3 regions of the Peribacillus sp. NPDC096622 genome follow, and region 1 is predicted to be linked to each of the others. Evidence: riboswitches for the same ligand, from Rfam matches in the RefSeq annotation. Region 1 holds a riboswitch; each other region holds the start of a gene.

The links. Region 1 has a riboswitch for cobalamin ahead of ACIQYG_RS19475 ((2Fe-2S) ferredoxin domain-containing protein). Riboswitches for the same ligand answer to the same signal wherever they lie in the genome.
Region 2: another riboswitch for cobalamin. It lies ahead of ACIQYG_RS07600 (ribonucleoside-diphosphate reductase subunit alpha); the one in region 1 lies ahead of ACIQYG_RS19475 ((2Fe-2S) ferredoxin domain-containing protein).
Region 3: another riboswitch for cobalamin. It lies ahead of ACIQYG_RS03955 (ABC transporter substrate-binding protein); the one in region 1 lies ahead of ACIQYG_RS19475 ((2Fe-2S) ferredoxin domain-containing protein).

Annotation. Positions count from the first base shown of each region.
Region 1 is NZ_JBIWES010000012.1:17,157-21,358, forward strand. Features, by position in the region: gene cbiQ (cobalt ECF transporter T component CbiQ) at 1-560, opposite strand, end outside; gene ACIQYG_RS19460 (energy-coupling factor ABC transporter substrate-binding protein) at 547-858, opposite strand; gene ACIQYG_RS19465 (energy-coupling factor ABC transporter permease) at 860-1,603, opposite strand; gene ACIQYG_RS19470 (hypothetical protein) at 1,637-1,795, opposite strand; cobalamin riboswitch at 1,779-1,974, opposite strand; cobalamin riboswitch at 2,176-2,365, shown strand; gene ACIQYG_RS19475 ((2Fe-2S) ferredoxin domain-containing protein) at 2,517-2,885, shown strand; gene cobJ (precorrin-3B C(17)-methyltransferase) at 2,900-4,202, shown strand, end outside.
Region 2 is NZ_JBIWES010000003.1:236,324-240,525, forward strand. Features, by position in the region: gene ACIQYG_RS07595 (manganese-dependent inorganic pyrophosphatase) at 23-952, opposite strand; cobalamin riboswitch at 1,246-1,426, shown strand; gene ACIQYG_RS07600 (ribonucleoside-diphosphate reductase subunit alpha) at 1,568-3,865, shown strand; gene ACIQYG_RS07605 (ribonucleotide-diphosphate reductase subunit beta) at 3,911-4,202, shown strand, end outside.
Region 3 is NZ_JBIWES010000002.1:116,709-120,910, forward strand. Features, by position in the region: gene ACIQYG_RS03935 (hypothetical protein) at 20-184, opposite strand; tRNA gene ACIQYG_RS03940 (tRNA-Arg) at 645-718, opposite strand; gene ACIQYG_RS03945 (hypothetical protein) at 905-1,123, shown strand; partial or broken gene ACIQYG_RS03950 (polysaccharide deacetylase family protein) at 1,056-1,743, shown strand; cobalamin riboswitch at 1,831-2,005, shown strand; gene ACIQYG_RS03955 (ABC transporter substrate-binding protein) at 2,183-3,148, shown strand; gene ACIQYG_RS03960 (FecCD family ABC transporter permease) at 3,111-4,166, shown strand; partial or broken gene ACIQYG_RS26930 (heme ABC transporter ATP-binding protein) at 4,173-4,202, shown strand, end outside.

The sequences.
Region 1 (4,202 bases):
CCATATCCCAGCCGTGAAGCTTGTGATTGGTGAATGGCCAAAGCTGTATCTAAAAAAATAAAGATGAAGCGATAGGTCAATTCTATTAAATCGACCAATAAGGAAGGCACTTTAAGTTTTCGCAGCACGGATAGGATGACTGTAATGGGTGTAGTTAAGGTAAGGAAATATAAACAGCTGATACTGCCGAATACGACAGTGATCAAATTGGCCACCGTACTGACGCTGTCATCGCTGATGAATATTTGCCAGTTCCCGAACTTCCAGGACCACCATAAATCCGAAATCGAAGTAAATTTACTTGTAAAAGAAAAAAGGATGGTAATTGTTCCTGATAGTATAAAAAATCCCGGTAATAGAAGTAATTTAAAATAATAAGAAAGCGGGATTTTTGCCGCAAAAATGATTAAAGCGCTCATCACCGTAAAAGTGATGAGCGAAACGGCCATATCCCTTACCGTTAATGAAAATAGCAAAAGGGAGAGTGCAAAAACCATCTTTTCCAACGGATGTACATCCTTTAGCCCATTGAAATAGGCATATTTATCAATGAGTAACATGCTTCGATTTTTCGGGGATTTCTTGTTTGGTTTGCTTATTCCTTTGTCTCGTTACACCTATGAAATACCCAATGAAACCAGCACCGATTGCAGCTTGCAGCGCAAATAATAAGCTCTCGGTTTCTGAACCCGGCGGCTCCCAAATACTGTTGAACCATGGCTTGTATTCCGGCTGGATTTTAGTGATGGCCTCTTCAGCTTCGCCGTCTGCACCGCCAAATTCCGTTCCTTGTTGGGTGATTAACGGTATGGTGGCAAGAATGACGACCAGGAAAAGCAGCAGTAAACTTTTTTTCATGTTAACGGGCCTCCTTAGATAAAACTCGCAGCAATTTCAATTCGCCTAGATTGTATTTTTTCAAGAAATTCATCACGACGACTGTCAATAACCCCTCACTGATTGCCAAGGGAATTTGGGTCAGGGCAAAAATCCCTGCAAATTTACTGAAAGAGGCCATGAATCCTCCTACCTCGGAAGGAAAAGCAAGAGCAAGTTGAACGGAAGTTACCACATAGGTTCCCAAATCCCCAAAAGCAGCTGCCAAAAATACGGCAAGTGAAAAAGACCACCCCAATTTAGTTGCGCCCTTGAAGACAAAGTATGCAATGAACGGTCCGCAAACGGCCATGGAAAATGCATTGGCGCCTAATGTCGTCAATCCTCCGTGAGCCAGTAAAACAGCTTGAAATAACAGAACGATGGAGCCAACGACACTCATGGCCAATGGTCCGAATAATATGGAACCCAAACCAACTCCGGTAGGGTGCGAAGAACTTCCCGTAACGGAAGGAATCTTTAGCGCCGATAATATAAATACAAATGCGCCCGATAGGCCAAGTATCATTTTTGTTTCTGGGTTTTCCCTTACTTTGGACCTAATGGACCGGTAACCCAAGATTAAAAATGGAAGCGTCAAACCCCACCAGAATATAGCCCATTCTATGGGTAAAAAGCCCTCCATTATATGCATGGCCGATGCCCGTTTTGGAACAAAAAGCAGTAAAATGACAAAATAAATAGTTTTCCAATTGGTTCTTTTCATTCTTTCTCCTTTCAACACTTATAATTTTTCTGATCAATCTTGAGAAGAAAAGCGGCGCCCAAAATAAAAAGCACTTCTCCCAAAGGAAAGAAGTGCGTAATGAACAGGAATTTTGCAGCATGAACCAACCATGGTCCATTCTGCCTGATCCGCACGCCCATCCTCGTAGGCTGAAACAGTTTCATGCTTCATGGCAGGTCTCCTGGCTTTGGTTCATCATCCCATTACATCCTTCCCATCTCATTTGACAGTGGATTTAAGTTAAAGTAATGGAACTTCCCTTTACAGTGGCGGGACCGCTCCGGATTTTCACCGGCTTCCCTTTTAAGCTGAATTCCGAAAAATTCAACACCATGAAACTTATGTAATTATTTGAAAATTCTCGTATAGTGTACCATAAAGAAATAATTCCAGCTACACTATCTTTTTTTTTCGGGCCGAAGTTTGTTGCGAGGTAAGGATTGTAACTGGTTTTACACTATTAAACTTTTCTAAACAGTCGGAATAAACTATTGAATTTTGATAAAGTTGTTATATGATAGATTATGTTAGTTAGAAATGTGTAATAAAACCAAATATTTCATTTTAAAAGTGCCCTTGTGTGAATAAGCAAGGGATAATAGGGAAATCGGTGAAAATCCGATGCAGCCCCCGCTACTGTAAACGCTGATGAAATTGTCGATAGCCACTGGCATGATGCCGGGAAGGGACAAAGTAAAATGAAGCGTAAGCCAGGAAACCTGCTTTTAAAATTGCATGATACTTTTCGGAGGGAAAGGTAGAAGGACTATGACGATTTTGGGAGGATTTGGCATACTTGCCTTTAGCTCCTCATTCATATAGTTTTTTAAACCTTGACTCTTAATGTTAAGGTTTTTTATTTTGCCTTTTCCCTGAACTCAGGAGGAAGAAGATGACTACTTGGAACTTGACGGGTACAAATACGCATCTGCTGATTTGTAATGGGAGCAGCTGCATGAAAAAGGGCGGGGAAGAAGTAACCCAAGCGATTCGCGATGAAATTACTTCAAAAGGACTGGATCTGAAAATCCATACAACCAGGACACGCTGTAACGGAAGATGTAAGGATGCCTGCGTAGTGATTGCCTATCCCCAAGGAAACTGGTATCGAGTAGAAACGCCCGATTTCGGCCGGCAGATCGTCAATAATATCGATGATGGTGGGTTTGTTCCACAGATGATCTACCAATTCAATGACGGGGATATGACCCCTAATCCAGATTTTCCAGCTCATACGGGTATTTCAAAGAACAAAGCGTAAAAGGAGATGTCTTAATGAGTACAAACGGTAAATTATTCGTCGTGGGCTTTGGACCAGGGAATTTTGAACACATTACCAAACGTGCCGTCGAAGCCCTTCAGGAAAGTGACTACATCATTGGTTATAAAACTTATGTTGAACTCATTCAGGGACTGCTTACAGATCAAACGATCATTAGTACGGGGATGACCGAAGAGGTCTCACGTGCACAGGAAGCAGTGAAACAAGCGGAGTTGGGAAAGAAAGTGGCGGTGATTTCCAGTGGGGATGCCGGAGTTTACGGAATGGCAGGGTTGGTTTATGAAGTATTGATTGAAAAAGGCTGGAAAGAAGAAACTGGAGTGGGCATTGAAGTCATTCCTGGCATTTCTGCAATCAACTCATGTGCGTCTTTACTAGGGGCTCCAGTCATGCACGATTCGTGTACGATCAGCCTCAGTGATCATTTAACTCCTTGGGAACTGATCGCTAAAAGGGTTGAAGCAGCTGCCATGGCAGACTTTGTCATTGCGCTGTATAATCCGCGCAGCGGCAGGCGGACCCGGCAAATTGTTGAAACACAGAAAATTCTCCTTCGCTACCGCTCGCCGGATACACCTGTCGGGTTGGTGAAAAGTGCTTATCGGGATAGGCAGGATATTGTCATTACCAATTTGAAAGATATGTTGAATCACGATATTGGAATGTTGACCACCGTCATCATCGGTAATTCATCCACCTTTTTATATGATGACAAAATCATCACACCAAGAGGCTATCAGAGGAAATATACGTTGAATTCGGAAAAGCAACCATTGAAGCCGCATCAGCGTCTGCAAAAAGAAGCGGAACCGTGGGCATTAGATCAAGATGCCGATTCCGTGCAAGAAGCCTTCACCGAATCCGCTGGAGGAGTTGGATTACTTACAAAAGCACCAGAAAAGAAGCCAGCTTCCTTTGAAATGGCAATGGAAGCACTGTCAAGAGTCAAGGGTCAAACCGTTCAGCAATCCATTGAGCCAATTGTTCAGCAAAAAATGGAGTCGGTATTCGAACTTGCCGTTAGTCCAGGTGTGGCGAATAAACAATTCACTCCCAAACAAATGATGACTCTTGCGGAAGTAGTCGGGGAAAAGGGAACGATGGAATACACGCCAAATCATAAAATCGTATTAAAGATTCCGACAACGGATCCGGAAGTCATTACGGGGAAATTGCAATCAGCAAACTTTTTATTATCGCCGATTGGAGATGTACTGACATTAAAAGCCTGTGATTTCTGTGATGGTGAAAAAGCGGAATCCATTCCTTATGCGGATGAAATACACCGGGTGCTTG
Region 2 (4,202 bases), on a different contig from region 1:
AATGAGCACCCCTTTTCCTGTATTATTTGCTGAATACGTCCGTTAAGACCGGCACGATTTGTTTTTTACGCGATACAACGCCTTCCAAGACGGCGATGTTGTTGTTCAATGAAACGTCGTATGCTTTTTCCACTGCATAAGCCGCTTTACCAAGAGCCAAGGCAACGGAATCATTAGTCAAGATATCCGTTACGACGAATAGGAACAAGTCCAATTCCTTCACAGCGATGACCGCTTCAATCGCGGATTCCAATTCCTCTTGCTTAGCAAGGACTTCGTTCGGATCAACAGCATTGACCTGTGCTATCTCCACTTTAGCCATTCCCATGGAGAATTCCTTTGCATCAAGAGTGATAAGCTGGGCAATCGTTTTATCGCTCAAGTCAGCTCCCGCTTTCAACATTTCCAAGCCATATGTTTCGGCGTCAACTCCCGCAATGGCAGCCAATTCCATTGCTGCTGCAACGTCTTGCTCCGTGCAAGTCGGTGATTTGAACAATAAAGAATCGGAAATGATGGCAGACAGCATAAGACCTGCGATTGCTTTAGGAACTTCAATGCCGTTTTCTTTATAAATTTTATTTAAAATGGTTGCCGTACAGCCAACTGGTTCCGCACGGTAATATAAAGGATCGCTTGTTTCAAAGTTAGCGATACGGTGATGGTCGATAACTTCCAGCACACGGACTTGGTCAATATCTTCAGCACTTTGCTGGCGTTCGTTATGATCGACCAGGATTACGCCGTCAGCTTCCCCTGCAACTTTTTCCACAAGACGGGGAGCGTCGAATTTGAATTGGTCCAATGCATATTGAGTTTCACCATTCACTTCACCCAGACGAACTGGTTCAGCGTTGATACCTAACTGCTTTTTCAGATCCGCATAAGCGATTGCCGAACAGATTGTGTCTGTATCCGGGTTTTTATGTCCAAAAACTAATAATTTTTCCAAGATTTTATCCCCTTTTTCATAAATATTTTTCCGCGAATCCCCTCACCGCAATAAGGGAGAGCCACCTTTACTAGACACTTTATTTTAACACAAAATCCCGTAAAATCAGCGCTTGAATTATCCTTTCCCCAATAAAATCTTTCATTCCTTGACTCTCTGCCATCACTTTGTCAATAGATAAGGGTTGGTTTTTTTCAAATATATTAGTTGAATTATCATCGTATATGGCTTACGATAATATAAGCAGAAATACTAGATATTGATTACATAAACAATACCAATAACTATATATAGAATTTATTATAATCCAAGGTGCCAGTGATGGCTGAAAAGGGAATCCGGTGCAAACCCGGAACTGTCCCCGCAACTGTAAATGTGACGAAATGAGAAAACCACTGTATAGCTCTTTATACGGGAAGGACTCAAAGTAGGATGATCATGAGTCAGGAGACCTGCCTTGAATTTTTCACGTTTCTTATTCTTCGGGGATTGAGATGATGAAACGATAGTATAACGGCCATTTTTTCATGGCTCTTTTATTCTATCGTTTGATCCGCCTCAATTCTTTGGGCGGTTTTTTTTTATTTTAGCGGAAGTTACCAAGGAGGATTATTAATGACTCAAACATATAACTCTACCATAAGTGAAAATGACACAGAAACGAAATCCATCCAGCTTGAGACGTTATCGAAGGAATTCGAAGGCCGTCTCGATATGGAAAAGTTCAAAAAGCGTTTTACAAAATGGCTTGATCGCAAAAGTGACTCAACCGAAGAACAGGCATCAAAAAAACTGATTCAGCTCGCTCTTGAAGGTGTGGATATCGATGCTCCGGATTGGACGTTCGTTGCTGCAGCAGAACTGTTGAATACAATGTATAGGGATGCACAAGCCAATCGAGGTTATGAAGGCAAGAGTTATGGCCCATTCTATGAGCTGATCACGGAACTTTCCCAGCTTTCGGAAGGTCAGCGTTATCCCATTTATAAACCAGAACTGCTATCTTCATATACGAAAGCGGAAATTGAGGAATTGGGTTCGGTGATCGACCCGGAAAAAGATAAATTATTCTCTTACATAGGCATCTACTTATTGAACGACCGCTATCTAGCCCGCCCAAAAAAGGACAAGGTCTACGAACTTCCACAAGAACGTTTCATGATCATCGCAATGGAAATCATGCGAATGGAAAAAACGGAGCATCGCCTGCAACTTATAAAAGAAGCATACTGGGCCATGTCCAACCTTTATATGACCGTTGCGACTCCTACACTCTCCAATGCAGGTAAAACACATGGGCAGTTAAGCTCTTGCTTTATCGACGCAATTGAAGATTCCATTGACGGAATTTACCTATCAAACTACGATGCGGCAAAAGTATCTAAATTCGGCGGCGGTGTCGGCCTTTACGTTGGTAAGGTCCGCTCACTTGGTTCTGATATCCGGGGTTTCTCTGGAAACAGTTCCGGTACGACGCCCTGGATTCGACTATTCAACCAGACAGCTGTAAGTGTCGATCAATTGGGTCAACGTAAAGGTGCCATCGCGATTTACTTGGATGCCTGGCATAAAGATATCATGAGCTTCCTCGATTTGAAGACACAAAACGGGGACGACAGATTAAAAGCCCATGACATTTTTACAGGTGTTTGCATTCCCGATTTATTCATGGAGGCTGTACGCGACAGAAAAGAATGGTATCTTTTCGATCCGCATACCGTTAAGCAAACCCTTGGATTTTCACTTGAAGATCTTTATGACGAGAAGAAAGGCGAAGGAAGCTTCAGGAATCATTATGCACTTGCAGTCGAGGCCGCAGAAAATGGCACACTTCCAAACTATAGCTTTGAAAAAATCAATGCGATGGACATCATGAAAAGCATCATGATTTCTCAATTAGAAGAAGGCGTACCGTATATGTTCTACCGCGATGAGGTGAATAGGAAGAATCCGAATAAACATAAAGGTATGATTTATTGTTCTAACCTTTGCACGGAGATTGCCCAAAACCTAAGCCCTTCGACGATCACGGATGAATATGAAACAGAAGATGGAGATGTTGTTGTCGTTCGTAAAAGCGGCGATTTCGTTGTCTGCAATCTTTCATCCATTAACTTGCCCCGAGCGGTGGGCAGCGATGTTTTGGAAAGATTGATTCCCATTCAGATCCGTATGCTGGACAATGTCATTGATGTGAATAATCTTCCTGTCAAACAAGCATCCATCTCGAACAAGCGTTACCGGGCAATTGGTTTAGGAACGTTTGGATGGCATCATTTACTTGCCACAGAGAATATTTATTGGGAATCCGATGAGGCTGTTCACTATGCAGATGCTTTATACGAAAAGATCGCTTACTTAACAATCAAGGCATCCAACGAATTGGCCAAGGAAAAAGGATCTTACCCATATTTTGAAGGTTCAGATTGGCATACAGGGGACTATTTCGAACTGCGTGACTATACAGATCAAAAATGGCTGGATTTAAAAGCAGACGTGCAGGAGCACGGGACCCGTAATGGATATTTAATGGCGATTGCCCCCAATTCATCGACAGCCAAAATCGGTAATTCAACGGATGGAATCGATCCTTTGTATGAAATTGAATTTTACGAAGAAAAGAAAAACTTCAAATTCAAGGTGACCGCACCAGGCTTGACGCCAAATACGTATGAATATTATAAAAAGACGCGATTCAATTTGGACCAACTGGAAAGCATCAGGCAAAATGCGGCCCGCCAACGCCATATTGACCAAGCAATCAGCTTTAATCTGTATGTACACAATACAATCAAAGCGAAGGTTCTCTTGGATATCCATTTAACGGCATGGGAAAGCGGGTTGAAATCGACGTATTATGTTCGTTCGACTTCTTCCGAATATGACAATGCCTGCGAAAGCTGTTCAAGTTAACGACAAGCATGACCCAGTAATCTATTCTTAAAGGAGTTTTCACGAATGACCAATCATATCAAAAAAATTCGGATGCTCGAACCGACGCATCCAACCAAGGCAACCGGTGTTTTCAAAGGAGAAGCTTCAGGCTTCCTCCTTTGGAACGATATTCAGTATGAAAAATTCTATGATACCTATACACAGCTCATCAATAACTTTTGGAAGCCTTCGAGCGTGAACATGATTCAGGATAAAAAGCAGTGGGGCGAATTGGATGAAGATATCCAGGATGCTTTTCTCGATATCCTTACGATGATTGCTGGAATGGACAGTCTTCAAACGCCCACTTTAGTAG
Region 3 (4,202 bases), on a different contig from region 1:
CCATATATCGATGCTTCAGTTAAATTTCATTCAGTACGGTGCCATGTAATTCATATTCAAGTGTTTTGTCAGTGTGTGTGTGTTTATCCGAATCTACTCGTATGAGCGTACTGAATGGCTTTTGATCACCCGGACTGAAAATTGCTTCATCATTCTCTTGATTCCATAGGCTGTAAATACTCATGATCGTATCCTCCTTTGGATGAGAAGACTAGTAATTCCCATATTTGATTATCATCCAACTCTTCAATTGACTCTAACGCTGATCACCGGGACTAAACACCGCTGCGTCATTCTCTTTGTTCCATTGGCTTCTGATTGTACTCATCATGCACTATCATCTCCTTTGGTGAGAATGTCTTACAGTATTTGTATACCCGGATGGGACAAGTTAAAACATATATTTTTAAAAAAGACAGGATTATATCCTGAAATCCAGTATTTTTGGTATATATCAAAAAACGTAATAATTCAAACTTCTTATTACTATAACATGCATTGTATTATTCGGATTTTTTGATAGCTACATGGCTTGATAAATCAGTGGTTACTTTGTCCATAAAATAACTTGTTCTTATATTAACAGAAAAAAACCCTGCTACAACACGGAAGAACCGCATTATAACAGGGCTTATAAACTTTAGCGTCCCAGATAGGAATCGAACCTACGACCTACAGCTTAGGAGGCTGTCGCTCTATCCTGCTGAGCTACTGGGACATATATAAAAGTCGACGACTTATTTATTATATTTCTTATAGGCAAACTTTTCAAGCTAATAGCACATACTTATGAAAAAAAAAATCCTCAAAATGTTTAGCAGGCCGCTAAGTTCCCGAGTTTCCCTTTTCTTCATTAAATGGAATGCTTTATTATCCACTAGTTTAAAATCAGGAGAATGGATGGTTGCATTGTGGGGATTTGATTTTACCTGGATGTTCAAAAGGGATTTTAGAGGGGCTAGGCACAAAGACGGCTGCACTGATTGCTGAAGATGACATTGAAGTGGCCGAAGCAGCTGTGGATGTGACCGGGCAAGATCCGAGGGCCAAATCTTACGGGAGACTGGGTAACGGGCGAGTCCCCGGTCCAGCTCCCGATATTGATGTATCACAGTATTTCTGAAGGTAATGGCCTTCGGGTTCCAAGGGAGGAATTCCGATCACAGATGGCTTGGCTTCGGGAGAATGGTTACTATACATTATCCCCTGAAGAAGCATTCCTCTTCTTAACCGGGAATCGGATACCAAGTGAGAAGTGTGTCTGGCTTACTTTTGATGATGGCTATTCAGATAACTACACGGAGGCTTTCCCGATATTAAAAGAAAATGATATGAAAGCAAATGTCTTCATGATCGGGAAGTCCGTTGATAAAGGTCATCACCTGACTGAAAATCAAATGTTGGAGATGAGCAAGGCTGGGATTTCGATCGAAAGCCATACCATCAACCATTTGGAACTGAACCGCATGACGGCAGAGCAGCAAGAAGCGGAAATGGTTCAGTCGAAGGAGTTATTCAACCATATCCCCGACCAGGACACGACAGTGCTTTCCTATCCGGTTGCCCTGTATAACGAAGAGAGTCTCAGGCTGTCAGAAGAAGCTGATACAAGATGGCAGTCACTACCGAACCTGGGGGGCTTCAAGGGACCAAGGGATGCGTGCCCTGCATCGAGTTCGGATTTCACCCGGGTTATCAGTCGAAGGGTTTGCGTCACTGATTGAAAATGCTTCAAAGCATTGAAGGTGGAAGGGTCATTTCGTATTCGTTCAGAAAAATCATATAATAATCGATTCTTACATGGTGTATAATGAAGGCAGTGAAAATTATATACATATGAACGATTTTGGTGTCTTAATGACTTAAAAGGGAAGTTGGTGAAATGCCAGCGCGGTCCCGCCACTGTATATGGGAGCTGACGGCTGTGTACCACTGTATGAGATATGGGAAGGTACCGTTGACGATGACCATGAGCCAGGAGACCTGCCAGAATTCGTACACCTGTAACCTACGCGGATGGGAAGGTGTGTGGCAGACCCTAAGAAAGAGTCCGTATTGATTATTGTTGCCATGCAAGCATCTTCCGTTAACGGGAGGTGCTTTTCGTTTTGGGGCATCTTTCAGGATTGCGTTTTCTTTATTAGGTGGAAGAAATTAAATGAAAAGATTGTGGGGAATGAAAATGAAGAAGATTTTTGGTCTGATATTGTTGATGTTGCTTGTTGCAGGCATGGTGGTCGGCTGCAGTGGCGCTGCTGATGAAGGAAAAGAAAAGCAGCAAACGAACCATGCTCAACACAAAGCTTTCCCGATTACGATTAAAGATGCAACTGGGGAAAAAGTAACGATAGAACAAAAGCCGAAGAAAATCGTTTCGTTGATACCAAGTAATACGGAAGTGGTCTTTGCACTTGGTTTGGGAAAAAAGGTCGTTGGTGTTTCCGACAATGATAACTACCCGGAAGAAACGAAAGAAATTGAAAAAGTTGGCGGAATGGAAATGAACACGGAGCTGATTGTCTCGATGAAGCCTGACCTTGTTCTTGCGCATGCATCAAGTGCCCATAATTCAAATGAGGGTTTACAGCAGCTTAAGGATGCTGGAATAGATGTTCTCGTAGTCAATGATGCACAAAGCTTTGACCAAGTCTATGAGTCTATTGAAATGATTGGACAGGCAACGGGAGAACATGATAAGGCAAATGAAATCGTTGCGGATATGAAAACGAAGCTCAAGGATATCCAGGAAAAAGCCAAATCCGTAAAGGAAGAGGATAGGAAGACCGTTTTAGTGGAAGTTTCGCCTTCACCGGAAATATACACACCTGGAAAAAATACTTTCATGAATGAGATGCTTCATATTATTTCAGCGGATAATGCTGCTGCTGATTTGGACGGTTGGGCAAAAATTGATGAAGAGTCGATGATTGCTGCAAATCCTGATGTCATCATTACAACGTATGGTTATTATACGAAAGATTCAGTAAGTGAAGTGACGGGCCGAAAAGGATGGCAAGACGTAAATGCTGTTAAAAATGGCCAAGTTTTTGATGTCCATTCTGACTTGGTGACCCGTTCCGGTCCGCGCTTAATAGAGGGAGTAGAGGAACTTGCCAAATCAGTCTATCCGAACCAATTTGACAACTAAATGGACGTTGGCTTATTTGATTGCGTTGTTCATTTTGTTATTCGCAATGACGATAGGCATTTCCTTTGGTTCGGTGTCAGTACCGATTCCCGTACTTTTACAAATAATCGGCAAGGAGATTTTCCACTTGCCGATTTCTGCCGATCCGGATGTGATGCTGACGAATATCGTGATGAACATCCGCTTGCCGCGTGTATTGCTTGCGGGTTTGGTTGGGGCATCACTTGCGATTGCGGGTGCGGCTTTTCAAGGACTGCTCCGGAACCCGCTCGCTGATCCTTACACATTAGGTATTTCATCAGGAGCATCGGTCGGCGCCGTATTGACAATATTCTTGAATATATCACTGCCATTCATCGGTTTATATACTCTTCCGGCATTGAGCATCTTATGCTCAGTGCTCACGATGCTCTGCGTATTGACTTTTGCAAAAAAAATGGATCGATCGATGAAAGTGGAAACGATCATTTTAACGGGAATCATTTTCAGCTCGTTTTTAAGTGCCTTCATTTCATTGATGATTGCGCTGACGGGTGATGAATTAAGACAAATCATCGGCTGGCTGATGGGAAGCGTTTCTATGCGCGGATGGAATTATATCGCAATCATTATGCCGTTTTTTATCATTGGTTCGTTGACCTTGATCATGAATACAAGTGAATTGAATGCGATGACTTTCGGGGAAGACCGGGCAAAACACTTAGGTGTGAATGTCAAGCGGCGGAAAATGTGGATCCTGATAGCCGGTTCGACATTGACAGGGGCAGCCGTTGCCGTTTCAGGGGCGATTGGTTTTGTAGGATTGGTCATTCCTCATTTAGTCCGAAAGATTTGGGGACCTGACCATAAACATTTGCTTCCGTTGTCATTATTGATAGGAAGCGGATTCTTAATATTGGCGGATTTTGTAGCACGAACGATCATAGCCCCATCGGAACTGCCGATCGGGGTGATCACCTCACTTATCGGGGCACCTGCATTTGCGCTGATTTTATTAAAGAGACGGAGAGAAGGGTAAAAACGGATGCTTGAAGTAAAAGGGTTAACAGGCGGA